One region of the Aestuariimicrobium sp. Y1814 genome, then DNA from elsewhere that is predicted to be linked to it. Evidence: riboswitches for the same ligand, from Rfam matches in the RefSeq annotation. Region 1 holds a riboswitch; the other holds the start of a gene.
The links. Region 1 has a riboswitch for cobalamin ahead of ACQE3C_RS11860 (FG-GAP-like repeat-containing protein). Riboswitches for the same ligand answer to the same signal wherever they lie in the genome.
Positions count from the first base shown of each region.

Region 2: linked by a shared signal. The riboswitch ahead of ACQE3C_RS13115 (hypothetical protein) and the one ahead of ACQE3C_RS11860 (FG-GAP-like repeat-containing protein) in region 1 are both predicted to bind cobalamin.

Region 1 covers NZ_JBNJRW010000010.1:50,886-65,329, forward strand. The annotation lists gene recR (recombination mediator RecR) at 1-18, shown strand, start outside; gene ACQE3C_RS11830 (BadF/BadG/BcrA/BcrD ATPase family protein) at 3-932, opposite strand; gene ACQE3C_RS11835 (threonine/serine ThrE exporter family protein) at 1,037-2,785, opposite strand; gene ACQE3C_RS11840 (metal-sensitive transcriptional regulator) at 2,940-3,218, opposite strand; gene ACQE3C_RS11845 (hypothetical protein) at 3,220-3,381, opposite strand; gene ACQE3C_RS11850 (FAD-dependent oxidoreductase) at 3,432-5,129, opposite strand; partial or broken gene ACQE3C_RS11855 (NAD-dependent epimerase/dehydratase family protein) at 5,223-5,705, shown strand; cobalamin riboswitch at 5,891-6,083, shown strand; gene ACQE3C_RS11860 (FG-GAP-like repeat-containing protein) at 6,082-7,329, shown strand; gene ileS (isoleucine--tRNA ligase) at 7,611-10,817, shown strand; gene ACQE3C_RS11870 (hypothetical protein) at 11,016-11,948, shown strand; gene ACQE3C_RS11875 (GNAT family N-acetyltransferase) at 12,025-12,312, opposite strand; gene ACQE3C_RS11880 (2'-5' RNA ligase family protein) at 12,345-13,043, shown strand; gene cobS (adenosylcobinamide-GDP ribazoletransferase) at 12,969-13,778, opposite strand; gene cobT (nicotinate-nucleotide--dimethylbenzimidazole phosphoribosyltransferase) at 13,775-14,444, opposite strand, start outside.
Region 2 covers NZ_JBNJRW010000012.1:64,351-78,794, reverse strand. The annotation lists gene ACQE3C_RS13135 (MFS transporter) at 1-667, shown strand, start outside; gene ACQE3C_RS13130 (DUF4011 domain-containing protein) at 690-7,256, opposite strand; gene ACQE3C_RS13125 (hypothetical protein) at 7,321-7,797, opposite strand; gene ACQE3C_RS13120 (cation-translocating P-type ATPase) at 7,904-10,837, opposite strand; cobalamin riboswitch at 10,969-11,186, shown strand; gene ACQE3C_RS13115 (hypothetical protein) at 11,322-12,500, shown strand; gene ACQE3C_RS13110 (MFS transporter) at 12,686-14,029, opposite strand; gene ACQE3C_RS13105 (ArsR/SmtB family transcription factor) at 14,026-14,444, opposite strand, start outside.

The DNA of each region.
Region 1 (14,444 bases):
CGCTACGTCACCGCCTGACCGGCGCTCACCAGCACCGGTGCCGGCGTCAGGTAGCTGACATGCTTCTGGTACGGGTCGGTGAACAGCAGCTCGGCCGGCACGTCGAGCAGATCGTAGTTCGCCTTCAGGATCTCCAGGTCGAACCGCGCCAGGGCCAGTTCGAGGGCGGTCATGTAGGTCCGTGAATGGGTCAGGCCGCCGCGCAGCGCCACCATCTGCTGGCCCACCCGCTGGGCCGTGGCGGCGCAGCTCTGGGCCACCTTGATGGCGCACTCGGTGACCAGTTGGGCGGCAACCGGGTCGTCCTGGGCGGCGGCCTCGCACACCTGCTCGGCGAACCCGGCGATCGTCTCGACCTGGTGCGGGTCGGCCAGCAGCCGCACGGCGGCGGCCAGGTCAATGCCACCCAGCCACTTCTGGGCCAGGTCGCCCAGCGCCGTCGCCGGGCCGACATCGTCGCGGGCCTCGAAGGCCGCGACCAGGCCACGTCGTCCGAGTTCGAAGGCCCCACCGCGGTCACCCAGCAGCGGGCCCCAACCGTCGACCCGGTGCAGCGCGCCGGTGTCGTCGAGGCCCATCACGATCACCCCCGAACCGATGCTGGCGACCACCCCGAAACCACCCAGGGCGGCGGCATGGGCGAGCACCCCGTCCTCGTACAGCGCCAGGGTCGCGTCGGGCCAGATCAACTGCAGTGCCTCACCCAGGCCCTGCTCGTCCGCCGGCAGCGCCGTCGAGCCGACCACGACCAGGTCGGGGGTGGGAGAGGTCTCGAACTGGGCGAACGTGGCCGCCACCTGGGCAGCGATCATCGGGATGCTGGCGGGTTTGCCGGGCAACTGCGGCGGGATGCCGGGGCCGCTGATCGAGTCACCGTCGGAGGTCTTCATCCCAATGGCTGACTTGCCAATGGCCACGACCAGACTGTCCATCTGTGGAACCTCGCAACGTTCGATGGGGGCGGTGACGTCGGAACGGGCGTCACTGGGCAACCCCATCATGCCGTAGTGCCACTTGGTCGGCGTGCTGGAAATCTTCAGACGTTCTGCGCGTCGTCGTGACCCCGGCGCCAGGCCTTGCCCAGCGCCAATCGGGTCGGCCAGTCGGCGGGCATGCTGAGCGGACGACCGGCGACCGTGCCCAGGGACGCACCGGCCGCGAGCATCACCGCGACCATGAGAGCCTGGAACAGCACCAGGTTGGAATCCTGGGTGACGGTGATGCCCTGGCTGATGTTCACCAGCCCCAGCAGCCCCCGGTACAAGGCCATGCCGGGCACCAGCGAAACCACGCCTGCGGTGACCAACGCGATCGACGGTACCTTGACCGCCCGGGTCAGGGCCTGCGCGGCGATCCCGACCACGAAGGCCGCAGCCCCGGCGGTGGCGGCATCGGCCGAGACCCGGGTGCCGGCGCCGGACGACACCAGCCACGCGAGCAGGCCGAAGCCGGCCGAAACCACCCACGCCTTCGGTGGCAGGTGGTTGTTGACGGCGAAGGCCACCGCGATCAGCGACGAGGCGATGACCTGCATCCACCACACCGGGCGGACCCCGGTGGTGGGGGACAGGTAGGCGGGGATGCCGAGCTCGAGGCCCACCCACAGGGTGACCGTCAGGCCCAGCACGATGCCACCGGTCAACGTGGCCACCTGGACGAGCCGGGCCGCCGCGGTGAGGTAGTAGCCGTCGATGGCGTCACGGATGGCCGTGGTCAGCGAAAGCCCGGCGAGCATCGAGATCATGCCGGCCGCGACCACCAGTGAGGGGGAGACGTCGACATTCCAGCCCGGGTGGGCCCTGGCGGCCATCACCCCCAGCGCCGCCGCCCCGCACACCGCGGCACCGGCCGCCTGCCCGAAAAAGGACGGGGCCTTGATCACGGCGATGCCGCGGATGGCCAGGTCGACCACCGCGGTGGTCACCCCGGCGATCAGCATGTCCCAGATGTTGCCGCCGAACAGGGCGGCCACCCAGAACCCGAGGAATCCTTTGGCCAGGGTCTGCACCCAGCGGCGGTAGGTCTTCGGCATCCGGACGATCTGGGCGATGCGCCCGCGGGCCTCGGTCAGGGTCAGCTCGTCGGCGGTGATGTTGTCGACGAGGTGTTCGACTGCGGCCAGCTTGCGGTAGTCGGTGGTCTTGGTCTGCACCGTGCGCAGGATGGTGATCGGGTCACCCTCCAGGGACCGGAAGTGGGTGATGTTCACCGAGGACATCGTCACGTCGGCGTGCACCGAGAGCTTGTAGTGCTGGGTGACCCGCAGCAGCAGGGCCGTGGAATCGGCGGCGGTCGCGCCGGCCCCGAGGGCGGCGGCAGCCACTCGTCCGGCGAGGTCGACCACGGCGCGGCTGTGGCGCAGGTCGACCTCGGTGGTCGACAGCATCGAGGTGCCTGCGGTGTTCTCGGCGGTCTCGGACCAGATCCGCCGGGCCTGGGCCCGCAACCGGCGCAGCCCGGACCGCTCCCGGGCGCCGGTGCGCTGGCGGTGCGAGCGCCGGTGGGCCGAGATGTCCTCGCGGGTGGGCAGCGGCAGCTCGTGAGGGGCGACGGGGTCGTTCGGGGTGGCTTGTGATGCTGGCGCGGCCGGCGGCGCGTCGCCGGGGCTGGTGGCGCTGCTCGCGCTCCCCGGCGAGGCGGGGGTGCGGAAGATGTGGGTCGGCAGCGGGCCGTAGGACACCACCGGGGCCGGGGTGGCTGACTCGTGGCCGGAGTCGTCCTGGCCGAGGTCGGGAAGGGTCTGTTCGAGCGCGTGGTCACGGGTGTTGTCGTCCACGTCAGCCATGCGTTCCTCCCCTCGTTCGAGCCCCGCCCAGCCTAACCCGCGGCCCCTGTCGACCGGAGCCGCTGACCGGGATCACGACCGTGGTGGCACCGGGGGCGGACTGCAGTTCGAGCCCGGGCCGGGCTGCAGACGCGGATTCGGGCCGCAGACGGGGTCAGGCGAGCATCAGGAACAGCTTTTCCAGTTCCTCGGTGGTCAGGCCGTCCTCGGTCTCGGCGGTCGCCTCGGGGTCGGCGACGCAGTCCTTCATCGCGGTGGCCAGGATGGCGAAGCCGGCCTTGTCGAGGGCGCTGGCGACAGCAGCCAACTGGGTCACCACCTGTCGGCAGGGGGCGCCCGAGTCGACGGCGGTGATCACCGCGTCCAGCTGCCCGCGGGCGCGGCGCAGCCGGTTCAGGATGCGCCGCTGGGCGGCGAGGTCATGCTCGTTCATGTCAGCGGCCGAGCAGTTTCGAGAACCAGCTGCCTGATTCCTGCTTGGCATGGCCCGGGCACTGCTGTGCCTTGGGGATGTTCTTCATCACCTGGTCGACGTGCTGGCCGCAGCCGGCCCAGGTGGTCTTCCCGCAGGACGTGCAGGTGACTGCTCGGCACATGATGGTCTCCTTCGATTTCGGGTTTGTGGTGGGTTGAGTGGGTCAGGGGTTCAGCGGACGAGCACCTCGGCGGCGCGCTCGCCGAGCGCGGCCCGCAGGGTGAGGATGCCCCCGGACAGGGAGGCGGAGTCGAAGCCGGCCTGGGCCAGCACCCGGTGCGCGATGGCCGAACGCACGCCCGAGGCACACATCACCCGAACGGCTCGCCCATCAGCAGCGGCCCGCACCTCGTCGAGTCGTCCGCGCAGCTCGGTGTGGGGAATGTTCAGCGCACCGGGCAGGTGGCCGGTGGCGAACTCGGCCCGGCTACGGGTGTCGAGCACCAGCGCGGTGGCCTGCACCCGGTCGAGGTCCTCGGCCTGCCACAGCCCCAGGGTCTGGTTGAGCACGTTCTCGGCCACCATGCCGATGAAGTTCACCGGGTCCTTGGCCGAGCCGTAGGGCGGTGAGTACGACAGGTCGAGGTCGATCAGGTCACGCACATCCAGCCCGGCGCGCAGGGCGGTGGCCAGCACGTCGATGCGCTTGTCGACGCCGTCGGTGCCGACGGCCTGGGCGCCGAACAGTCGTCCGTCGGTGCCGAAGTGCACGACCAGGTGCACCTGGGCGGCACCGGGGAAGTAGCCGGCGTGCTGGTTCGGGTGCAGGTGGGCGGTGCGGAACTCCACCCCGGCCGCCCGCAGCGACGCCCGGTTGGCGCCGGTCAGGGCGGCGGTCAAGGAACCGACCCGCACGATCGCGGTCCCGACCGGGGCGGGGATCGTGCGCGCCGCTTCGGGGCGCAGGATGTCGTCGGCAACCAGGCGCCCGGCCCGGTTCGCGGGCCCGGCCAGTGCCACCGGACGACGGGCCCCGGTGACCGGGCAGGTGCTCACGGTCGCGTCCCCCACCGCCCAGACCGAGTCCAGGTTCGTCCGACCGTGCTCGTCGACCACGATGGCGCCGCGCTCGCAGGCGAGCCCGGACGACTCGAAGACCTCGGTGTCGGGCTTCACCCCGACCGACAGGACGACCAGGTCAGCCGCCAGCCGGGTGCCGTCGGCCAGCACGACGACATCGTGGTCGTCACCGGTCTCGATGGCGGTGGCCGCGATCCCGGCGTGGGTGGTGATGCCGAGCTCATCCAGTTCGGCGGTGACCAGGGTCGCGAGCTCCGGCTCGAGCGGGGGCAGCACGTGGGGGGCGAGCTCGACCAGGTGGGTGCCGACGCCGGCCTGCGCCAGGGCCTCGGCCGCCTCCAGCCCGATGAAGCCGGCCCCGAGCACCACGGCCCGCACGGCGCCACCGGTGACCTCGTCGCGCAGGGCCAGGGCATCGTCGACCGTGCGCAGGGTGCGCACCCGCGGCGAGTCGATGCCGGGGATCGGTGGGCGCACCGCCCGGGCCCCCGGTGAGAGCACCAGCGCGTCGTAGTCAATGGTCTGCTCACCGTCGGCGGTGCCCACGGTGACCGACTTGGTGTCAGGGTCGAGGCCGATCACGTCGTGCCCGGTGCGCACGTCGAGGTTCAGCGCGGCCCGAAGCGAGTCCGGGGTCTGCACCAGCAGGGCCGCCGGGTCGGTGATCTCACCGCCGACGTAGTAGGGCAGGCCGCAGTTGGCGAAGGACACGTGCTCGCCGCGTTCGAGCACGACGATCTCGGCGGTCTCGTCGAGTCGCCGGGCGCGGGCTGCGCAGCTCATGCCGCCGGCGACGCCGCCGACGATGACGATGCGGGTGGGCCGGTTGGTCGCTGGGGTGGGGCTCATGGGGACGAAGATACCCCCGGGGGTATCCGTTCCGCAAACCGGGCACCCCCTTGCCCACCGCGGCGGCACCGTGGAACGCTGCACCTTGTGCGGATGACGATCATCGGTGGCGGCGGGCACGTCGGGGCGTTTCTCGTCCCCGCCCTGCGCGCCCGGGGCCACGAGGTGCTGGTCGCCGACCTGTTGCCCGGCCCCGCCGGTGACCACGAGCCGGCGCACTACCAGCAGGTCAATGCGCTGTCCGCCAGCCAGGTCAACGAGGCCATCCGTGACGCCGACCTGGTCGTCCACATGGCTGTGGTGCTGGCCTTCACCCCCGAGCAACGCGCCGACCCCGAACGGGTCTCGCGGGCCTACGGCGTCAACGTCGGCTCGGTGGTGACCTGCCTGGAACAGTGCCTGCTGCTGGACAAGCCGATGGTGCACATCAGTTCGATGTCGGTGTTCGCCCGCTACGGGCAGGTGCCGGTCGACCCCTCCGGCCCCGGCGACGCGACCGACTTCTACGGCTTCACCAAGCGCCTCAGCGAGGTCGCCTGCCGCGACTTCGCCGCCCAGCACCCGGTGCGGGTCACCTCCCTGCGGCTGGCCTTCCCGACCCCGGACGACCTCGCCCCGCGGTGGTTGCTGCCGCACCGCACCGAGGCAGTCCAGCAGCGGATGGATGACGGCACCCCGATCGCAGCCCTGCCCGCTTCCCAACTCGCCATCGAAGTGGAACGCTGCCGCGATATGCCCGTGGGGCACACGGTGCGCCCCGTGACCGCCGCTCCACAGACGCTGCTGCTAGAGTGCAGGGGTCGAGCGGAGAACCGGGTGCAATCCCCGGGCTGACCCGCAACCGTGAGAGCCGGACCGAACCTCGACACCACCACTGGTGACTCGCGCGGTCGAGGGTGGGGGCCATGGGGCTTCCTGCGGCGAGCGTGGGTCCGTCGAAAGGAAAGATCCCATGCGGATTCGTCGTCTCGCGCTGGCGCTCGGGGTTGTCGCCAGCCTGCTCGTGACCCAGGGCACCGTTGCCCGGGCCGAGACCCCCATCACCCCCGCCAACGCCCAGGCCGCCGAGGCGTGCCTGGCCGCCGACAACGTCTGGGTGGTCGTCCAGGACCAGACCGGCAAGCAGGCCGGCGGCTGCGCCACCGAGTTCACCAACGGACGAGCGGCCCTGATCAGCGCCGGCTTCACCGTCACCGGCACCGACTTCATCGAGTCCATCAACGGCCACCCGGTGGCTGCCAACCACTTCTGGTCCTACTGGAACGGCGAGGTCGACGGTACCGACATCGACTGGACCTTCTCCGAAGTCGGCGCCACCCTGTCCACCCCGCAGCCCGGCACCGTCGAGGGCTGGCACTACGTCGACTGGACCGCCGGCCCCGCCACGGCCCCGGACTGGCCGATGAACCCGCTCGAGCCGCCGCGCATCTCGACCCCGGTCACCCGGGTGCTGGGTGACCACACCGGCGACCGGGTCGCCGACATCTACGCCATCGACGGGCAGGGACGCCTGCAGTTCTTCGCCGGTTCGACCACCGGTGGGCTGACCCACCTCGGCCAGGTCGGCGCCGGCTGGGGCGCGATGACCTACATCACCCAGGTTGCCGATGTCGACGGCGACGGGCGCAGCGACCTGCTGGCCCGCCGCGGCGACGACAACTCCTTGTGGCTGTTCCGTTCCACCGGCAACGGGTACCTGTCCGGCTGGAAGAAGGTCGGCCAGAACTGGGGTGGCATGGACATGATCGTCCCCGTCGGCAGCCTCGACGGGTCGTCCACCCAGTACGTGGTGGCCCGCCGCGCCTCGGACGGCGCCCTGTTCCGCTACGTGATGACCCCCAACGGGCTGACCGGCATCGCCCACATCGGCAAGAACTGGAACGGGATGACCCAGCTGCTCAGCGTGGGCGACTTCACCGGTGATGGTCGTTCCGACCTGCTGGCGATCCGCGGCGACGGCACCTTGTGGATGTACGCCGGTGCCCCCGGTGCCAACATCGCCTCGGGCCGCCAGGTCGGCCGCGGCTGGGACGGTTTCGCCCTCGCGTTCAGCCCCGGTGACCTGTCCGGTGACGGCCGCCCTGACCTGGTCGGCAAGCGCAATGACGGCACCCTGTTCACCTACGTGAACCGGATCGGCAGCTGGAGCCTGCCGCGCCAGATCGCCACCGGCACCCAGGCCTACACCCTGATGGCCTGACCCTTCCCACCCCCTCCGGGTCCATCCCGACGGCGCCCCGGGCACAGCATTTCCGCTGAGTTGCCCGGGGCGCCTACAATGACTGACGTCCGCACGGCACTGATGGGGCCATCACCCCGGAGCTGCCGGAAGAACAGGCCTCCCGCCCCAGGGTAGGAGCGCCCCACTAGAACCGGCTGCGGCGACGAATGAGTGGGGGCCCACGGGCCCCAACGAAGGGTGGTACCGCGGGGCTCGCCTCGTCCCTTCAACCCAACCCGCCGTGTTGAAGGAACCGCCGCATGACAAGCCAGAACGTCACCCCCGCGAACGCTGAGCGCACGTACAACGCCGTGCCCGCACACGTGTCCTTCCCCGAGCTCGACCACGACATCCTGACGTTCTGGGACAAGAACCAGACCTTCGAGGCGAGCCTGGCCAAGACCCGGGGCGCCGAGCCGTGGACCTTCTACGAGGGCCCGCCGACCGCCAACGGCCAGCCGGGCACCCACCACGTCGAGGCCCGCGTCTTCAAGGACGTCTTCCCGCGCTTCCGCACGATGCAGGGCTACCACGTCGAACGCAAGGCCGGCTGGGACTGCCACGGCCTGCCCGTCGAACTGGCCGTCGAGAAGGAACTCGGGTTCAACGGCAAGCCCGACATCGAGGCCTTCGGTGTCGAGGAGTTCAATGCCCAGTGCCGTGAGTCGGTCACCCGGCACGTCGACGCCTTCGCCGAGCTGACCACCCGCATGGGGTACTGGGTCAACATGGACGACGCCTACTGGACGATGAACCCGTCCTACGTCGAGTCGGTCTGGTGGGCACTGAAGCAGGTCTTCGACAAGGGCCTGCTGGTCGAGGACTACCGGGTCGCCCCCTACTGCCCGCGCTGCGGCACCACGCTCAGCGACCACGAACTGGCCCAGGGCTATGAGGACGTCGTCGACCCGTCGGTCTACGTCCGGATGCCGCTGACCAGCGGCCCGTACGCCGGCCAGGCCTCGCTGCTGGTCTGGACCACCACCCCCTGGACGCTGGTTTCGAACACCGCCGTGGCTGTCCACCCCGAGGTGACCTACGTGGTGATGACCAACGGCACCGAGTCGCTGGTGGTCGCCGAACCGCTGGTTGACAAGGCGCTGGGCACCCCCGCCGAAGGTGAGCCGGCCTGGCGTGAGCTGGCCCGCCACCAGGGCTCCGAGCTCGAGAACTGGACCTACGACCGGCCCTTCGACCTGGTCGAGTTCCCCGAGGCCGCCGGACGACCCGAGACCGGCACCCGGTCGCACTTCGTCGTGCTGGCCGACTACGTGACCACCGAGGACGGCACCGGCCTGGTGCACCAGGCCCCCGCCTTCGGCGCCGACGACATGGCCGTGTGCCGCAGCTACGGGCTGCCGATGGTCAACCCGGTGCGCCCCGACGGCACCTTTGAACCCGGCCTCGACCTGGTCGGCGGCAAGTTCTTCAAGACCGCCGACGCCGACCTGCTCGTCGACCTCGAGCAGCGTGGCCGGCTGTTCCGCCACCTCGACTACGAGCACAGCTACCCGCACTGCTGGCGCTGCCACACCGCGCTGCTCTACTACGCCCAGCCGTCGTGGTACATCCGCACCACCCAGGTCAAGGACGCCCTGCTGCGTGAGAACGAGGCGACCACCTGGTACCCCGAGAACATCAAGCACGGCCGCTACGGCGACTGGCTCGAGAACAACATCGACTGGGCGCTGAGCCGCAACCGCTACTGGGGCACCCCGCTGCCGATCTGGCGCAACGAGCTCGACCCCTCGCACCTGGTCTGCGTCGGCTCACGCGCCGAGCTGTCCGAATTGACCGGCGGCGACCAGTCCGCGCTCGACCCGCACCGCCCCTACGTCGACGACATCACCTTCACCCTGCCCGGGGTCGAGGGCACCTTCCGCCGCGTGCCCGAGGTGATCGACGCCTGGTTCGACTCGGGCTCGATGCCGTTCGCCCAGTGGGGGTACCCCTACGCCGAGGGGTCGGTCGAGGCCTTCCAGAAGGCCTACCCGGCCGACTTCATCTGCGAGGCGATCGACCAGACCCGCGGCTGGTTCTACACCCTGATGGCGATCGGCACGCTGGTCTTCGACCAGGGCTCGTACAGCAACGTGCTGTGCCTGGGCCACATCCTGGCCGAAGACGGCCGCAAGATGAGCAAGCACCTGGGCAACATCCTGCTGCCGATCCCCTTGATGGACCAGCACGGAGCCGACGCGGTGCGCTGGTTCATGGCGTCGTCCGGGTCGCCCTGGAGCCCCCGCCGCGTGGGTGACACCGCGCTGCAGGAGGTCGTCCGCAAGGTGATGCTGACCTACTGGAACAGCGTCAGCTTCCACGCGCTGTACGCCCGCGCCAACAACTGGTCCCCGGCCGAACTGACCGCGCCCAGCCACGTGCTGGACCGCTGGCTCGCGTCGTCGGTCCAGCAGTTGGTGGCGAAGGTGACCGCCGCGCTGGAGGACTTCGACACCCAGACTGCCGGTGGGCTGCTCAGCGAGTTCATCGACGACCTGTCGAACTGGTACGTGCGCCGCAGCCGGCGTCGGTTCTGGGACGGCGATGCCGGTGCCCTGTCGACCCTGCACACCGCGCTGGTCACCCTGACCCAGCTGATGGCCCCGCTGGCCCCGTTCGTCACCGAACGAGTCTGGCAGGACCTGGTCGCCGCCACCGACCCCGGCGCCCCGGCCTCGGTGCACCTGTCCGACTGGCCGCAGGTCGACCAGTCCCAGGTGGACGAGGAACTCGGGCGGGCCATGGACGTCACCCGTCGCCTGGTCGAACTGGGACGATCGGCCCGCGCGGAGTCGAAGATGAAGACCCGCCAGCCGCTCGCCCGCCTGCTGGTGCCCTCACAGGCGCTGGCCCAACTGGACGACGCGCTGGTCGAGGAACTGAAGCAGGAGCTCAACGTCGAGGCCGTCGAGTCGTTCGCTTCGGCCGGTGACCTGGTCGACTACTCCGCCAAGGGCAACTTCCGGGCGCTGGGCAAGCGGTTCGGCAAGCAGACCCCGCAGGTGGCGGCCGCGATCGCCGCAGCCGATGCCGCCGAACTCGCCGCCGCTCTGGCCGCGGACGGCCGGGCTGTGGTCGCCTTCGACGGCGGCACCGAGGTCAGTGCCGACGAGGTGATCATGAGCGAACGCCCCCGCGAGGGCTGGAGCGTGGTCAACGAGCAGGGTGAGACCGTCGCCCTCGACCTGGAACTCACCCCGGCCCTGGTCAGCGCCGGGCTGGCCCGCGAGGTCGTCCGTGCTGTGCAGGATGCCCGCAAGAAGGCCGGCTTCGAGATCAGCGACCGGATCACCCTGTCCTGGTCGGCAGAGGGTGACCTGGCCGAGGCGCTCACCGCGAACCAGGCGAGCATCGCCGATGAGGTGCTGGCGCTTGCCGTGGAGCGGGTCGATGCGGCCGAGGCCACCGGCGGCGGCTGGGTCGGTGACGAGGAACTGGGGCTGGCGGTGCGGGTCACCAAGGCCTGATGCTGTGGTGCTGGTGCCGTTGCCTCAGTTCGGCGGGTTGCCCCGCGTTGAACTGAGGCAGCGATGCACAACCGGTGCAGACACCCCGGACGATGCCGTTGGCGGTCCAGCAGCCCGCCGGTCGACAGGCGGTCGAGTTATCCACAGCTTGCCGGGGTCCCATTGTCCAGCCGGGCCTGATCGGCTTTGCTGGGCGGCATGGAGGTCTTCACCACAGCAGCGCTGCTGTCGTCCGGGTGCACCCGCGGGGAACTGGCAGCGGCCCTCAAGACCGGCGAACTGGTGCACCTGGCGCGCGGCTTCTATGCCCGGATGGACCCGGGCAAGGACGACCGAGTGGTGCAGCACCTGGCCATGGCCGCGGCCTGCTCACCGGACGACGTGCTCGCCCTGGAGTCGGCGGCGCTGGTCCACGGACTGCCGCTGGCCGGTTGGCCCCCGGCGCTGGTGCAGACCGTCCAGGACGGGAACGGACGCTCCCGCAAGCGGGGCATTCGCCACATCAGGAGCGCGCCACTGCCGGCTGAACACATCGCCGTGGTCAACGGGATGCGGGTGACCACGCGGGCACGCACGGTGGTGGACCTGGCGCGGCTGTGTGGGCTGAACGCCGGCCTGATCGCCTGGGAACGAGCCCGCTGGGATGCCCGGGTCGCCCGTGAACTGGCAGCCTTCGACGCGGCCACCGGGTGGGCTGTTCACCTGCTTGCCGGGCGACACGGGATCGAGCGGGCCCGGCTGGTGCTGCAGTTCGCCTCGGCCTGGTCCGAGAGCCCCATGGAGAGCCTCAGCCGACTGGCGTTCTCGAGGCTGTCCCTGCCGATGCCGGTGCAGCAGTACGTCGTGCGCGACTCGTTCGGCACCCAGCTCGGCGTGGCCGACTTCGCCTGGCCGGAACAGGGAGTGCTCGGGGAGTACGACGGCCAGGACAAGTACGACCGGTTGGCGCGTCCCGGTGAGGCCCCGGCCGATGTCGTCCGCCGTGAGAAGCGTCGGCAGGAGGGGATGGAGGCCGAGGGCTGGGTGTTCGCCCGCTGGGGCAAGGAGGAGGTGGCGCACCCGCGGAGGTTGGAGGCACGGGTCCTGGCGGCATTCCAGGTCGCGGCGGGTCGTCCCCGTGCGGCCGGCTGAACCCCTTGCCCGGGTTGTGCATCCCTGCCTCAGTTCGATGCGGGGCAACGCACCGAACTGAGGCAGGCAGCAGTATTCAGGCGCGCAGGTCCTGGTACTCCGGGGTCTTCTGCATGAACCGGTCCAGGAAGGGGCAGGTCGGCTTCACCTTCAGGCCGCGCTCCCGGGCGTCGTCGAAGGCGAACCTGGCCAGGTCCTTGCCGTAGCCGCGGCCACCGAAGGCTTCGTCCACGATCGTGTGGGGCATGTCGATGACCCCGTCGGCCTCGTGGAACTCGATGTAGCCGGCCTCGACGCCGTCGGCGCTGAGGATGTAGCGGTGGCGCGCGTCGTCGCGGACGATGGACTGGTTGTGCTCACTCATGGGTCCACGGTAGTCCCCGGTAGCCTGCCGGGGTGGACGAGTGGACGATCCCCCACCTGCCGGTCGACCCCGGCTGGCACGGCGGACGACCCCATGCGCTGGTGTGGGCCTGTGAGCTGGGTGACCCGGCAGGCGGGTTGACGGATGTGGCGAGGCGCCGGTTGGGTGGGCTGCTGCTGCCCGACTACCGCCGCCAGCCGCACATCACCGTCCGGTATGCGGGGTTGATGGCCGCCCCCGGGTTGGCGGGCTATGACGGTGCGGCCCTGGCTGCTGACCTGGCGTGCCTTCGAGGTCTGGCCGACGGCCCGGTCACCGTGGTGGCGCAGGGCTGGGACACCTTCCCGATGGTGCCCTACCTGGCCCTGGGCGCCGATTGGCTGCACCGGGCCCACGAGGCCCTGCCGAGCCCCGGGGACGACGGGTCGATGACCTACCGGCCACACCTGACCGTGGGCCAGTATGCCCACCGGGTTCGACTGGACGACGTGCGTGCGCAGTTGGCCGGCCTGGCCTGGTCGGGGCAGTGGGTGGTGCGGGAGTTGGCGTTGCTGCGCTATGACACCGACGACATCTCCGGCCCGTTGGCGTTGGAGGGGCGGTTCGACCTGACCACGGGGGAGTTCACACCCGCTGCCGGCGGTGTGCTGGCGTCCTCAGAGCCTGGTGGCAAGCCCGAGCCCCAGGGCGGCGGTGACCAGCACCGCGACCTGGGTCAGCTCCACCAGTGACCCGAAGGTGTCGCCGGTGTGACCGCCCAGCCGGGCCATCAGGTGCCGCTGCCAGAAGTGTGCGACCACGTGGGCGGCGATGACGGCTGCGGGCAGCACCAGGGCGGCGCTCAGCCCGCCGGTCAACCACCCGAGCGCGGCGGCGAGCAGGGTCAACGCCACCGAGTGGGCCAGTGCGGTCGGCACGCTGCCGGCGTCGGCGAACAGGGCCCCGAACCCACCCGGGCGGGCAGTGGGGCCACCGGTGGTGGCACCCCAGACCACCCCCACCCGGCCGGTGGTCGCCGCCACCACCAGCGCGGCCGGTGCCAGCAGCACGCTGCTGCTGAGCCCGGCCAGGCCGACCAGGGCGGCGATGTCACCGAGCAGCACCAGCAGCAGGGTGATCACCCCCATCGGCCCGATGTCGGAGCGTTTCATGATCGCCAGTGCGGCCTCGGCGTCCCTGCGGGACGCCAGGCCGTCGGCGGTGTCGGCGACGCCGTCGAGGTGCAGTCCGCCGGTGAACCAGGCCAGCACGGCGATGGCGAGCACGGCCCCGAGCCACGGCAGGCCGAGCCAGTCGGCCAGGGCCAGCACCGCTGCGGCGGGCAGGCCGAGCAGCAGCCCGACCACCGGGAAGGCAGTCATGGCGCGGCGGGCGGTGCGTGGGGTCACCTCGGCAATGGGCGGCACCGGGATGGTGGTGAACAACCCGAGCGCCGCGTGCAGCGGGTTGGGTTCGCGGTTGCTCATTTCAGCTGCTGGGGGATGCCGGCGGTGCACAGCACCACGTGGTCGCACCGGGCCGCCACCCGGGAGTTGAGTCGTCCGAGTTCGTCCTGGAACAGGCGCCCGCTGGGGGTGGGCGGCACCACCCCCGACCCGACCTCGTTGCTGACCAGCAGCACCCGGCGGCCGGTGTCGGCGACGGCCTCGACGAGCGCGTCGAGTGCCCGGTCGAGGGCCGGGCGCCACTCGGGTTCGGGCCGGTCCCAGGCGCCCAGGGCGTCGAACTGGTGGGTGAGCCACAGGGTCAGGCAGTCGACCAGCACGGGCACCCGGCCGGGGCGGGCGAGCACGTCGACCAGGTCGAGGGTTTCGATGGTCTGCCAGTGCTGGGGACGACGATTGCGGTGGGCCTGGACGCGGGCCACCCACTCGGGGTCCTCGGGTCGCGGTTGGGAGGTGGCGACGTAGTCCACGGCCGGGGCGTCGGCCAGCTGCTGCTCGGCCCAGTGCGACTTCCCCGACCGGGCGCCGCCGAGGACGAGGGTGGTCTTGGGGCGCTCGCTCGGCACTGCTGCCGCTGGGGCAGCAGTGTGGGCGGGGCCCTCGCCCCCACCCGAGACCCCGGCAGAGGAGAAGGTGGCCATCTCGTGCATCACCCGGGCGGCGGCCTCGACCAGCGGCAGCGCCAGC
Region 2 (14,444 bases), on a different contig from region 1:
GGCGGCGGTCCTGTCGGTGGTGTTCGTTGGGGCCTTCGCGCTGCACCCCAGTGCACCGGCCGGTACCCGCCACGACGAAGCGCGCGCCGAAGTGGCCCCGGCCCGTGAGCTGCTGGCCCCCGGGTTGTTGCTGGCGGTGCTCGGCACTTTCGGGGTGGGCTTGTTCTTCGGGGCTACGCTCACCTCACTCACCTCGGCGATGGGTGACCTCGGCTCGTCCGAGTCGGCCGGCATCGTCTACGGCGCGATGGGGCTGGGCTCGGCGATCTTCGCGATCGGGGTGATCTGGCTGCCGGCCAACTTCACCCTGGCTGCCCGCTGGATCAGCTTCGCGGCGGTCATGCTGCTCGGCGTGATCGGCTACGCCCTGGCCGGGCTGAACCTGACGTGGATCGTGGTCGCCCTGCTGGTTGCCGGCTGCGGCGTCGGACCCACCCTGGTCACCCTGTTCGGCATCGGCGTACGACTCAGCCCCAAGGGACGCTCGGCCACCGCCATGACCATGCTGGGATCCGGGGTGATCGTGGGGCAGTCCCTCGCCTCCGCCGTGACCGGCGCGATCGGGCAGGCCCATGGCTCCGCAGTGGCGATGTGGCTGCCCACCGTCGCGGCGACCCTGGTCGTGATCGCCGGGCTGGCCAACATGGCCGTGGGGCGCCGCCGCTAGAGCCCACCCGCTCAGGCGCGGCTCAGGGAGACCCCGGGGTCTCGGCCACGCGGAGCAACCCGTCACGATCCTCCAGCCGCCCCTGCTGCAGCAGGCACTGCAGCACCTCGTCGAGGCGCTCACGGACCTTCGGGGTGAGCCGGGTGCCGCCGAACTCCCGCAGTGTTTCGCGCAGCGCGTCCTCGGCCTGGACGGCGTGGGCGCCCTGGACGACGCCCATCAGCGCGGACGCCAGTTCCGGGTAGGGCACCTGGTCGACATCACGCGAGCCTGACACCGGCACCCGGTACCCCGAGTACGTGCTGGGGTCGATCTCCGGTGGCCAGACGACCACGTCACCGTTGGGTTCTTCAGTGAGGCGGGCATGCGGGACGAGCCCGGCCAACGACTGCCGCCGGGTCGCCACCAACCGGGCCAACCCGAACCGGAGGCTGACGACCTTCAGCAACCGGTCGAGCAGGATCGGTCCCTCGGTTGCGGTGACATCGGCCAGTTGGACGACCACCTCGTCGCGTGCCCGCTGCGAGCGCAGGTCCAGCACGCTGCTCGGGCCGACCACCTCCTCGTGGGCTGGGCGGTATTCGTTCGCAGCCCGGGCCGGCGCCCCGGCCGGAGCCGGACCCCCGGCTTGGCCAGGGGCGACCCCGCCCGGCTCCCCGGAGCCGACCATCCCGGCCCCGGTCACCGCGGCGGTCGCCGCCAACCCCGCGGCCGCATCGTCCCCGGACCCGTCGGCGACAGACCTCAGGACAGCAGCCCCGCCCTCAGCACCTCGGTCGTCAGCAGACCCCTCGTCCGGCAGCACCGGGCCCACTCCACCGGCAGCCCCCGCGTCCGGGCGTTGGAACACCGACGCCGAGCCCCCACCCCCAGCCGCAGCCGAGTCCGGAACCGCCTCATGGGTGAGCAGGCTCGCCCGTTCGACGATCTGGGCCACCTCCTGGTCCGGGTCACGCACCCAGGCGGGCAGCCACAAGCGGAACACCTCGGCCCAGCCCATCGACCCGGTCAGCACCGTGCGGGGCAGGCCGTCCCGGTCACCGACGGACAACCGCGCGGCCCACGCCGGGCCGTCCAACAGCACCGCCAACCACGGACGATCCTCCAGCCGCACCGCCAGGTCGACCGCGAAGTCCGACAGGCCCACCCGTTCCCGCACTTGCAGCCCGGCCGCCCGCAGCCGAGCGGCGATCTGCTCCAGGTGACGGTCACGCATCGGTGCCCGGGACTGCACCGCGGCGGTCTCGTCGCCCGACTTGGCGGCCTGCAGGTAGTCCTTCAGGTGGGCCAGGCCGAGTGAGGTCGACCCGCTCAGGTCCAGCTCGTGCGGCTCGAAGGAACTGAACACGATGACCTGCTGCTTGGCGCGGGTGATGGCGACATTGAGTCGCTTCTCACCGCCCGACCTCGTCAATGGGCCCCAGTTCAGTGGCACCCGTCCGCGGTGGTTCTTCGCGAACGCCAGGCTGAACAGGATCACGTCACGTTCGTCACCCTGCACGTTCTCGAGGTTCTTCACGAACAGCGGTTCGTCCTCACGTTGCAGGGCTGCCGCGACCAGCGGGTCCGACTCGGCCAGGCCCTCGAGCAGGTCAGTGACCAGGTCACGCTGCTGGGTGTTGAAGGTGACCACACCGATCGTGCGGCCCGCATCGGCGGCGAGCAGTTCGCCCACCTCGGCGACGATGGCATCGGCCTCGGCCCGGTTGACGCGGTTCGCGCCCGCGCGCCCGCCCTCCCAGCTGCCACCGACGTTGCGCAGGGAGACCGCCGAGCCCGACCCGGCCTCGGGTGGGGTGGGGAAGCTGGACAGCCTGTTCTGGTAGTAGGTGCGGTTGGAGAAGGCGATCAGTGACTCGTCGCGGGACCGGTAGTGCCAACTCAGCAGCAGGCTCGGCAGCCGCGACTCGACGCCCTCGGTGAGGATCGAGTCCATGTCGGCCGGCACCGGCAGGTCATCGTCCTCGCTGAACTCGTCGTCCTCGGAGCCGCGGCTGGCCGCAAACATCGATGACGGTGGCATCTGTTGGGAATCACCCACGATGATCACGCTGCGACCCCGGCCCATCGCCCCGATCGCATCGGGCACCCTGATCTGGGAGGCCTCGTCGAAGACCACCACGTCGAAGTCGACCGAGTCCGGCGGCAGGAACCGCGCCACCGAACTGGGGCTCATCAGGAAGCACGGCGTGACCTGGGTGATCACCTCCCCGAAGTTCGTCATCATCTGGCGGATCGACATCCCACCACGGCGCCGCCCCAACTGCTGGCGCAGGTCGGCGACCATGCCCACCCGCTGCAGCGGGTCGAAGCTGCGCCCACCGATGATCCTGGCCGGCAGTTCGTGCACCATCCGACTACGGGTTTCACTGCCGGAGCCCAGGAACGCCGCGGTCATCCGCGCTCGTTCCTGCGGGTCGAAACCGATCAGGCCGGTGGACTCCAGACGTTCCCCGAGTGCTGCCGCCGCGACTCCGATGCGGACGGTGGTCGCCACGTCGGGCCCACGCAGTTCACCGCTGCGGACCGGCGGGTCAATGGCCACCAGGCCCCAGTCAGTGATCCGGCCCAAGCTGTGGCGCACCCGCAGCCAGCGTCCGAGCTGGATGAAGGAACCCTGGTCGGCATCGGCCTTCCACGCGGGTCCGTCGGCGGCCAGCGCCTGTTCGCGGCTGCGTCCGGAGGCCCAGAAACGTAGGTCGTCAGGGGTGCTGCCCAGGGCCTGGGTGAGTTGCGCCCACGCCGAGCCCAACTCATCGAGTGCCGTCCCCGGTTGCTGTGGAGGTGACTGCAACAACTGTGGGGCGACCCGGTCCAGCTCGGGGTCCTCGGCCAGCTCCCGGTCCAGGTCGCGGGCCGCGACCCACGCCCCCACCTGGGCGTGGTGGTCGGCGGTGTCCCGGTCGTCCAACGGGTTCCAGCCGGGGTGCAGCGCCAATCCGGGCAACTGCGAGACCTGCGCGCGCACCTGGGCGACGCTGCCCTGCAGGCCGACCAGCCGCTGCAGCGCGGGCGCCAGGTCACGGTGCTCCAACGAGGCACCCGGACGAAGGTGGGCGGCCAGGTCGGCGATGATCGCCAGGCGGGCCTTCTTCTTGCCGAACCACTTGGCCTCGGCCAGCATCGAGCGGTGCTGCAGCCCGCCCAGGTCGAGGGTGAGCACCGAGGGCTGGAACGGTCCCAGCGCCGCCGCGTGATCCTCGCGGAACCGCTCAACTGCCGCACGGTCGGCTTGCGCCCGCGCGAGCCACTGGTCACCGGCCAGCCGGCGCGCCTCCTGCGGTGAATGCGCCCCGCCGCGGTGGACGGTCTCGACCCAGCGGGCGGCCGCAGCGAACTGGGCCGGGCTGAACGCACGCCGCACCAGCTCACGCAGCACCGGGTCCGTCACGGCGGCCTCGGCGCGCCACATGGCCTCCAGGGCCGCCGTCACCCGCGGCCGGTCGAGGGTGGCCGGGTCCACCGGGCCGGCCAGCCGCCACGGCACCGCGGCCGGAGACCTGCCCAGCGCGCTGAGCGCATCGCCCAGGGTCTGCGCGACCTCGTAGAGCTCGGCCAGCGGCACCTGCCCGCTGACCACCTGGCGTGGGGTCGGCAGCGGCACCACGTCACTGCTCTCGGTCAGCTCCAGCAGGATCTGCCGCGCCGACCAGGCCGACAGGTCCACCGGCCCCAACTCGTGCAACTGCGCGGGGTAGTGCGACAGCGACTCGACCCGGTTGCGGTGGGTCGCCCGCAGCGGCTCCCAGGTGGGGGAGGGCTGGGCGACCGCCTCGAAGGCGCTGCTGAGCTGCTCACGCACCGCGCCCACCGTCTGGGTGCGGCCGTGCAGGTCAAGGCTGAACGTGCCCAGCCCCACCTCGTCCAGACGCCGCTTCACCACGTCGAGCGCGGCCTGCTTCTCGGCGACGAACAGCACCCGCTGGCCCGCCGAGAGCAGGTGGGCGACCAGGTTGGTGATGGTTTGCGACTTGCCGGTGCCCGGCGGTCCCTCCAGGATGAACGACTTGCCGGCCGCAGCCCAGCGCACCGCCTCGATCTGGGAACCGTCAGCGGGGATCGGCAGGTAGGTGGTGGCCTCGGCGGCAGGGTCGTACGCCGGCGGGTCGATGCCGTCGAGAAACGGCAGCCCCGGGGTGTCGACCAGGTGCTTGACCACGGGCCGCTCCATGAACACCGGCCAGCTTTGCCGCAGGTCACGCCACATTTCCAGGGTGGAGAACTGCACCAGGCTCAGGTGGGCGCTCTCTTCGACCTGGAACTCGCTGAGCCCCTGGGCCAGCAGTTCCATCCGCAACCGCGCCAGCACCGCGTCGACGTCGACCCCGCTGTCGTCGGTGAACGGGGTGACCAGCATCGGCAGGTCGACGCCCCGCATCAGTCGCAGTTTCTCGACCAGGCAGTAGTTCGGCTGCATGTCGCGGGTGGTGTCGTGGTCGAGTTTGAACGTGCGGTTGCCGCGCCCGGCGGTGAGCTTGACCGGCACCAGCAGCAGCGGCGCCCGCCCCGCCTTGCCGCGCTCGTCCCACAGCAGGGTGCCCAGGGTCAGGTAGAGGTTGTTGGCGCCGGTCTCTTCCTGGCTGAGCCGGGCCCGGCGCAGCAGGCTGGTCAGTTGCTTCTGGTGGGCGGTCGTCGTCGCAGCGACATGGACGACCTGTTCCTCGAGCAGCACCCGCCGCAGCACCTCGGGGTCGACCTCACCGGCATGGGCCGCACCCTGGGCCTGGTGCAGGTCGGCGAGGGAGTCCTCAGGCATCAGGTGGAACCGCTGCCCGGAGGCGATCTCGTCCTCGAAGGCCCCCAGCGACCCCGCCGGGACGTGCAACTGCAGGCTGGAGGCCTTGCGCAGCCGCAGCAGCGGGTTGTTGTAGCTCATGTCGAGCAGTTCACGCTGCCAGGCCTGCACCCGCGGCGGGGCCTGGGGTTCAGCAGCGCCACCCGGCTCGGTCGACGGCGTGGACGACGACCCCCGCCGTTCGGGGGCGGTCATCGGACCCTGCAGCACCTCGACGATGGTCACCTCGCCCTCAGTGCGCACGTTCGGCAACGGGCGCACCAGCCGGTGGGCCCGGTGCACATCGACCAGGTATCGCACCTTGTCGGGGGCGGGGTACCACCACTGATGCACCAGCCCACGGGCCTCGTCGTAGCTGACGGTGTTCCCGGCGGTCGCAGCGGTGGTCTCGACCGCGTCGAACAGCGGGGTGCCGACCAGGGTCGAGATCGTCGAGGCGCGGTCCACGGCCACCAACGGCAACTGGTTGTCGTCGGTCAGGAACCCGGTGAACGCATGGCCCTCGACCACCACGACCACCGGGTGCAGCCCGGCATATTCCAGCGCCGCCGCGTAGAGGCAGGTCAGGTCCAGGCAGGTGCCCATCCGTTCACCGAGCACCACCGAATGCGACCGGATCCGCTGCCCGGTGGTCTCGAATGACGGCGGCGGCTCCAGGTAGCGCACCCCGACACCGGCCAGGGCGTCATAGATCGCCTCGGCGATCTGGTGCACCCGCTCGGGCCCGGCCTGGTAGCCCTGCAGCGACGGTGACCCGGTGCGCTGGTCGAGCAGGTCGCAGGCCTTGTCGACCAGGGTGGCGATGGCGGGGTCGTTGGGTCGGACGAACGCCGCCACCAGCTCGGGGATGCCCCGTGCGAACCACTCGTCGAAGGCCAGCAGCCGCACCCCGGCGCTGTCGCTACCGAGCGGGGCACTGTCGGCACCTTCGGTTGTGACCCTCAGGTGCAGCGTGGTGCCCACGGCCTCGGTGAAGGCCAGGAACGGGGCGCTGGACAGTCGCCACTCGAGCCGGCTCGAGGCGACATCGATGACCTCGCGCGGGCCGAGGCTGTTGACGGTGATGACCAGCGGGGCCCCCACCGGGTGCTCGGGCAGGGGTGAGTCCAGTGCCAACTCCAGGCGCACCGACTCCATCGTCCGCCCTGAGGTGTTGGTGAGCGTCACCGAACGGATGGGGGAGACCGAGTTGTGCACCAGCGCGTAGTTGATCGTGGTCAGGTGGGTGACCTCGACGAGCAGGTCGCCGGTGGTGACCAGCAACGTCGCGAGGCCGTCGGCGGCGCCGGCCTGGTTCGAGGTGACCGAACTCTGCTCGTCCACCGGCGCCTGCGGTGGCGGCGGTGGCGCGGGTGTCTCGGGGCCACGGTTGCCGGGCGTGGCGGCGGCCAGCAGCTCGGTCAACTCGTCGCGGACCTCGACCAGGTCGAGGGCCTCGGCGACCAGCAGCATCGTCTCGAGGGCGCGGTCCGCCTCGGCGCGGCTGATGCTGGTGGTGTGGGCGGCCCGGTTGCCGGCCTCGATGAGTTCGTCGAGGTGGGCCCTCACCCCGGCGTCCACCCCGTGGAACCGCTGGTGGCGCAGCAGGCGCAGCAGCGCCCGCGGGTCGGTCGGGTCGAAACGGTGGGCCACGCCACGGCGCTCGGTCTCGTCAGCCTCGTGGAGGCGCACCCAGTCAGCGCCATGCAAGGCGCTCATCCGCTGCTCGACCAGTGGGGCGAGTGCCCGCCCGAGGGCATCCAGGCCACGAACCTGGCGTTCCTTGTCGGTCAGCTCGACCACCTTGTCGGTCATGCTGGTCATTCTTGCACCGACCCCTGACACGACCTGCGAGCCGCCCCGCTCCCGGTCGGCGGGCTCACACCAGCGGCGAGGTCGCCAGGTCCACCGCGCGCTTGCGGGCCACCAGTTCGGTGAAGAAGTCACCGTCAGTACTCTTGCCGAAGTGGAGCATGAACTCCTGCCGGCTGCCGTCCAGGCCGACCACGTGCAGGTCGGAGGAGGAGATGTCGTTCTCGTCATCGTCGTGGCGGAAGGTCATCTCGAAGCGATGGTCGGCCAACCCGAAGTGCAGCGTCGGGCGCAGCGGGCGGACGATGCGCAGTTCCTGGTCGTCCACCTCGGCGCGCACCACCCAGCTGCGCACCATCAACGCAGCGACCCCCAGCAGCAGCACGCCCACCAGGGCAGCAACCAGGTCGGCGGTGCCCGGCTCCACGAAACGGGTGTCCAATTCGGCGCGCACACCCAGCGCAACCAGGACCGCGGCCACCGGGGCCGGCACCACGACCGCCAACCAGCGGCGCAAGGGGAGTCGGGCGATGCAAGGGGTCACACCACCATCCTCCCAGCCGGGCGGGTCACCACCGCGGCACGAGCCCCCCGGTGGACGACCAGCCGGTGGACAGCTCGTCCGCCAAACGGACGACCGGCCCGCGCACTCAGACCAGTTCGCCGCGGCGCTTCATGCCGGCGCGGATGATGATCTTGCGCAGTTCGTCGTACCAGAGCACCCCGGACGCCAGCGCGAAACAGGTCAGCCACTGGCCCAGCGACAGCGCCGTGGTGTCGAAGGCCGACTGCAGGAACGGCACGTGCACCACCAGCACCTGGGTGACCAGGCCGAACGCGACAGCCGCCCACAGCCACTTGTTGGTGAACATCTTGTGGAACGCCGAGGTGTGCTCCGAACGGGAGTTGAACGCGTTGAACAACTGGGCGAACACCAGGGTAGTGAAGGCTGCGGTGCGGGCCAGTTCGACCGTCCCGCTGCCCTCGACCAGGCCGCCGGGCAGGAAGATGTCGAGCGCGGCAAGGGTGACGATCGCCATCACCAGGCCGATCTGGATGATCCCCGACCACATCTGCCCGTTGACCACCCGCTCGGTGGGTTTGCGGGGCTTCTTGGCCATCACGTCATCGGTATCGGGGTCAACACCCATCGCCAGCGCCGGGGCCGAGTCGGTGACCAGGTTGATCCACAGGATCTGGGTGGCCAACAGCGGCACCACCATCGCCTCGCCGTGACCCGTCAGCCCGAGCACACCGGCGAAGATCACCCCGAAGAACATGGTGCAGACCTCACCCATGTTGGACGAGAGCAGGTAGCGCAGGAACTTGCGGATGTTGTCGAAGATCACCCGCCCCTGCCGGACCGCCGCGACGATGGTGGCGAAGTTGTCATCGGTGAGGATCATCGACGCGGCCTCCTTGGAGACCTCGGTGCCGGTGATGCCCATGGCCACGCCGATGTCGGCCTTCTTCAACGCCGGGGCGTCGTTGACGCCGTCACCGGTCATCGAGATGATCTGGCCGTTGTCCTGGAAGGCCTGGATGATCTGCAGCTTGTGTTCGGGGGCGACCCGCGCGAAGACCGAGACCTCCTCGACCTCGGCGCGCAGTTGCTCGGGGCTGAGCTTGTCCAGTTCCGGGCCGGACAGGGTCCGGTCGTCGGGGCCGGCCAGGCCGAGGTCCTGGGCGATCCGCAGCGCGGTGTCGGGGTGGTCACCGGTGATCATCACCACGCGGATCCCGGCGCGGCGCGCCTCGGCGATCGCCTCGGCGGCCTCCGAACGGGGCGGGTCGATGATGCCGACGGTGCCCACGAAGATCAGGTCGCGTTCCAGTTCCAGGCCGGCCTCGGAGTCGAAGCTTCCGTCGGGCAGGGTGTAGCGGGCGTACTCCTCGGCGTCGAGCTCGCGGTAGGCCACCGCCAGCGTGCGCAGCGCCTGCTGCGACATGGACGCCACGTCGGCGTTGACCCCGTCGATGTTCTCCTGGGTCAGCGGGCGGACCTCGAGGCCCTCCCGGAAGTGGGTGCACTTGGCCAGCAGCACGTCCGGTGCGCCCTTGGCGATCAGCACGGGGGTGCCCTCGCGGCCGGGCAGGGGGTAGTCGTAGTCGTCCACGACCACCGACATCATCTTGCGTTCGCTGGTGAACGGCACCTCACCCATCCGCTGGAAGCGTTCCTGGCGCCGTTCGGTCAGGCCGGCCTTCCGCTCGGCGACCACGAAGGCCGCCTCGGTCGGGTCGCCGATGACCTGCCAGTTGCCGTCCTCGTCCTGTTGGATCTCGGCGTCGGAGGCCAGCGTCCCGCCCGAGAGGACGACAATGTCCTCCTCACGCAGGTCGAGTTCGGGATCGGTCTCGAGCAGGGGGGTGTCGTCCACCAACACCTTGCCGTCGGGGGCGTACCCGACGCCGGTGACCTGGGTCTCGCCGGAGCGGGAACGCACCTTGACCATGGTCATCTCGTTGCGGGTGAGGGTGCCGGTCTTGTCGGAGGCGATCACCGAGGCCGAGCCGAGGGTCTCGACCGAGGACAGGTTCTTCACGATGGCGTTGCGCTTGCTCATCGCCTGCACGCCGATCGACAGCACCACCGACAGGATCGCCGGCAGCCCTTCCGGCACCGCCGCCACCGCCAGCGACACGCCGACCAGCAGCACGTCGACCGCGTCCTGCAGTGACGAGATGCCGCTGGTCAGCCAGATCGCGACCATGACGACCAGGGCGATGATGATCACCGCGATGCCCAGCGTCTTGCCGATGTAGTCGACTTCCTTGCTGAGCGGGGTGGGTTCCTGCTCGGTCTGGGCGAGCATCGTGGCGATGTGGCCCATCTCGGTGTCCATGCCGGTGGCCGTCACCACCGCTCGTCCCGTGCCTTGGGTGATCGCGGTGCCCTTGAAGACCATGTTGGTGCGGTCGCCGAGCGGCACCTCACCCTCGATCACCGCCGGTGACTTGGTGACCGCGGTCGACTCGCCGGTCAGTGAGGCCTCGGCGACCTGTAGGGAGGCCGTGCTGAGCAGGCGTGCGTCGGCGCCGACCGAGTCACCCTCGGCCAGCAGCATGACGTCGCCGGGCACCAGTTCTGCGGCCGGGACGCGCACGGTCTGCCCGCCGCGCACCACGGTGCTGGTGACCTGGGCCATCTTCTGCAGCGCGGCCACCGCATCGGCGGCCCTGGACTCCTGCACGTAACCGAGCACCGCGTTGGCGATGACGATGACCAGGATCACGATCGCGTCGACGGGCACCCCGTGGGCGCCCTCGGCGACCCAGGCGGCCAGCGAGATCACGATGGCGGCCAGCAGCAGGTAGATCAGCGGGTCCTGGAACTGGCGCAGCAGCTTCTTCCAACCCGGTTCGGGTGGGGCGCTGACCAGTTCGTTGGGGCCATGGCTGGCCAGTTGTGCAGCGGCCTTGTCGTCGGACAACCCGGCCTCGGCGTCCACCTCGAAGTGGGACAGGGCCGCCGCGGCCTCGGTCTGGGTCCAGTCGGTACCACGGGCGTCGGGGCCGGTGTCGTGACCGCGGGCCTCGGTCATGGGTTCGAGGGTGCCGGGGGCCGGGTGTGTGCTGGTCAACTCTCACCGCTCCTGCGCTCGCAAGACAAACTGCTCTGTGCTTCCACGGTACGCGGGCCATTCGAGAAGCGACCAAGTGTGGGAAACTTCGTCGCGGCCGGCCGCCCACCCCGGCGCGTCCGTGGCCCGCTACAGTGGGGACTGCAGCTGGTTCCCACACCTGCCGATCGCACGAGAAGCGGGTGGGGGAGACAACAGGGAACCCGGTGGGAATCCGGGACTGCCCCGCAGCGGTAAGTGGGAACGAACCCCGTCATCAAGCACTGGACCACACGGTCCGGGAAGCGACGGGCAGTAGGAAGCACGAATGCCCACGAGTCCGAAGACCTGCCAGCGCCCCACCGTCGGTGGGGGTCCGCGGCTCCGTGGGAGGGCCCGGGATCCGTGCGTCACGCCGGCCTGTGGGCAGGCGTTGGGCGCCAGACCCGATCGTCCCCGGTGGTGCGGAAGCATCCGGACTGCTTCACGAGGGACGACAGCATTCATGATCATCGAGGACTGGCAACTCCACCACCCCGCCACCGACCGGGCGCCCGGTGCGCCGGGCACCATCGGACTCAGCGACGAGTTCATGCAACGGGTGGCCGACGACCGCACCTGGTGCCTGTTCGACACCGGACGAGCCGCTGACCTGGCCGAGCTGGACGGCGCCGCGTTCGCTGAACGCTACGGGGAGTACGTCGCCCTGGCCGGCGCTGGACGAGTGGCCCACCGGCGCGTCGGTGCCAGGGACCACCTTGCCGACCTGGTGGGCCTGCTGCGCGCCGGGCGGGTCACGGCGCTGGTCTGGAAGGACGCCGTCGCCGGCCGTGACCTCGGCGGGGGAGTGCCGGGGTCCGAACCCGGGCGGCGCGGTGTGCTCAACGTGGCCCAGTTCCTGGCCGCTCCCGGCGTGGGTGTCGAGTGGGTCCGACTGGCCGGGGCGGTCCGACGGGCGGTCCGCCGGTTGGACGAGGGCGTCGACCTGGCCCCGGTCACCGATCCCGACCGGCGGTTGGCGCTGGGGGTGGCCGGCTTCGGTGACCTGGTCGAGGCCCTGGGGCTGGGCTACGGCTCGTCCGCTGCCCGGGTGCTGGCCGACCGGCTGCTCGAGTTCATCTCGTGGCATGCGATCGACGCCTCGGCGGACCTGGCCCGGGAGCGGGGCTCATTCGCCTCGGTCCACTCGTCCGGGTGGAGCCGGGGACTCGTGCCGATCGACACCCTCGACATGCTCGAGGGGCGCCGCGGCCTGGTGGCCGCCCGGCTCGACTGGGACCGGCTGCGGCTCAAGGTGGCGGGCGGCCTGCGCAACGCGGCCCTGCTCAGCATCAGCCCGGACGCCCCGGGGCTGGTGCCCGCCGGGACCAGCCCGGGGCTGCAGCCCGCTGGTGGGCAGGTGGCTTCGGTGGACGCCGTGCTGCAGGTGGTCGCCCGCGCCCAGAAGTGGGTCGACCAGACGATCAGCCACACGTTGACCGCTGACTGCAGCACCGCCACCTGGGTGGCCGCCTGCCTGCGCGGGTGGCGCCTGGGGCTGAAGACCGCCCCGGGCCCCGTCCGCGTCATGGACGACTGGGCGGTCGCCGAGCAGGTTGGCACGCAGGCAGCCGGCGCTCGGGTGGCTGCTGGGGTGGGTGCCGGGCGCGTGGTCACCGGGCCCTGGCAGCGGGCCACCGCCTGACTGGTGGGTTCCCCTGTGCTGCTGCCGTGGGGGCAGCAGTGCCGAGCCGGTCGTGGGCGGCTGGGATCGCTGCCGTGCCGCGCGGGCCTTAAGTGGCGGGTTTTCCTCCCCGGGAGCAGGAAAACCCGCCACCTAAGACGGTATCCATCCAGTGACGCCCTGGTTCTCGTCCAGTGAGTACGTGCTCAGCCGCTGACGGGCGCCTCCGCGGCGCTGCGGGCGTGGTCGATCCGGTCCTGGGTGAACCGGCGGGCGGCGAAGACCAGCACCGCCAGGTACAGGGCGCCGCCCACCACGAACGGGGCCCGCAGCGCCCACTCACGGCCCAGCCACGGTTGTGACCAGCTCACCAGCAGGCCTCCGACCAGGGTGCCGATCGAGATCGTGCCCCACCCGAAGAAGCGGTAGACCGAGTTCACCCTGCCCAGCAGGTGGTCGGGGATGATCCGTTGGCGCAGCGAGACGGTGATGACGTTCCAGACGACCACCATGGCGCCGGACAGCAGCTGCGCCAACCACACCAGGGCGGCCGACGACACCACGGCGGTGAACAACAGGGTCACCGCCATCACGGTGATCGACACCAGCAGGGCCCGGGCCTCCCCGAGCCGTGCGATGACCCGGTCGGCGAGGACCGACCCGATCACGGCACCGGCCGCCGCACCACTGAGCAGCACGCCGAACTTCCAGCCGTCGAACAGGCCGAGCACCTCCTGGGCGAACAGCACGAAGACCACACCGGCGAGCGAGCCGGCCAGGTTCATCACGCCCAGGGCCACCGCCAACGCCCGCAGCAGGTGGTGGCCCCACAGCCACCGGAACCCTTCGCTGATCTCGGCGCGGAAGTTGATCCGGCCCGACGCCGCACCCCCGGGCCGAAAGTTCCCCCGCAGCGAGAACACCAGCACCGCACAGGCAGCCAGCAGGCCCGCGTTGCCGATGAACGGCCAGGCCACCGACACCGCGACCAGCACCCCGGCCAGCGGGGGGCCGACGAACTGGTTCATGGTCGTTTCGGCGGCCCACAGGCGTCCGTTGGCCTTCTCCAGCAGTGAGCGGTCAACCACTGACGGCAGCAACGACTGGGCGGTGTTGTCGCGCACGACCTCGGCGCAACCGAGCAGCAGCGCACCGCCCACGAGTGCCCCGAGCAGCAGGTTCGCGTTCGGCGGAGGAGCGGCGCCGGCTGCCAACGCCTCGGGGGTGGGCAGGTCGTGTTGGTGGAACCACAACAGCAGCCCGAAGGCGGCGACGACCACGCAGCGCACCACGTCCATCGCCCCGACCAGCAGCCGTCGGTCGTAGCGGTCGCTGAGCACCCCGGCCGGCAGGGAGAACAACAGCCACGGCAGCCGCGAGGCCAGCCCGACCAGGGCGATGGCGGTGGGGTCGCGGGTCAGCGCCGAGGCCAGCCACACCACGGCGACCGCCATCAGGCCGTCGCCCAGGTTCGCCAGCGCCGAGGCCGAGAACAAGCGTGCGTAGTTGCCGCCCAGCCGCGGCGGGGCCTGGGGCGTGGTCTGTGTCATGCGTCGCCCGGTTCGTGCGAGGTGGTGCCCATGGCCGGACGATCGGTGGGGTAGAGGGCGAAGACCGCGCCGTAGGTGGTCTCGCCGCCACGGGGCTCGGCGGCGAACTCGACCAGCAGGTCGGCCAGGCGCCGGTGCCATTCGGCAGCCCGTTCGGCGGGGATGCGGGCGTAGCGCAGGCCCGCGCCGAAGACCTGGTCGGTGCCGTGGTCGGGCACCGCGGCCACCTCGGCGGCCGCGCGGGTGAGGATGCGGTGTTCATTGCCGACCGCCTCGCCGAGGCGCTGGTAGTAGAACGTGCGGGCGGTCCGGCCGTAGTACTTCGCCTCGAGCGCACGCACCTTTTCGGTGCGCACCACCCGGACGAGGCCGGCGTCGGCGAGCACCTTCAGGTGGTGGCCGATCGTCCCCTTCG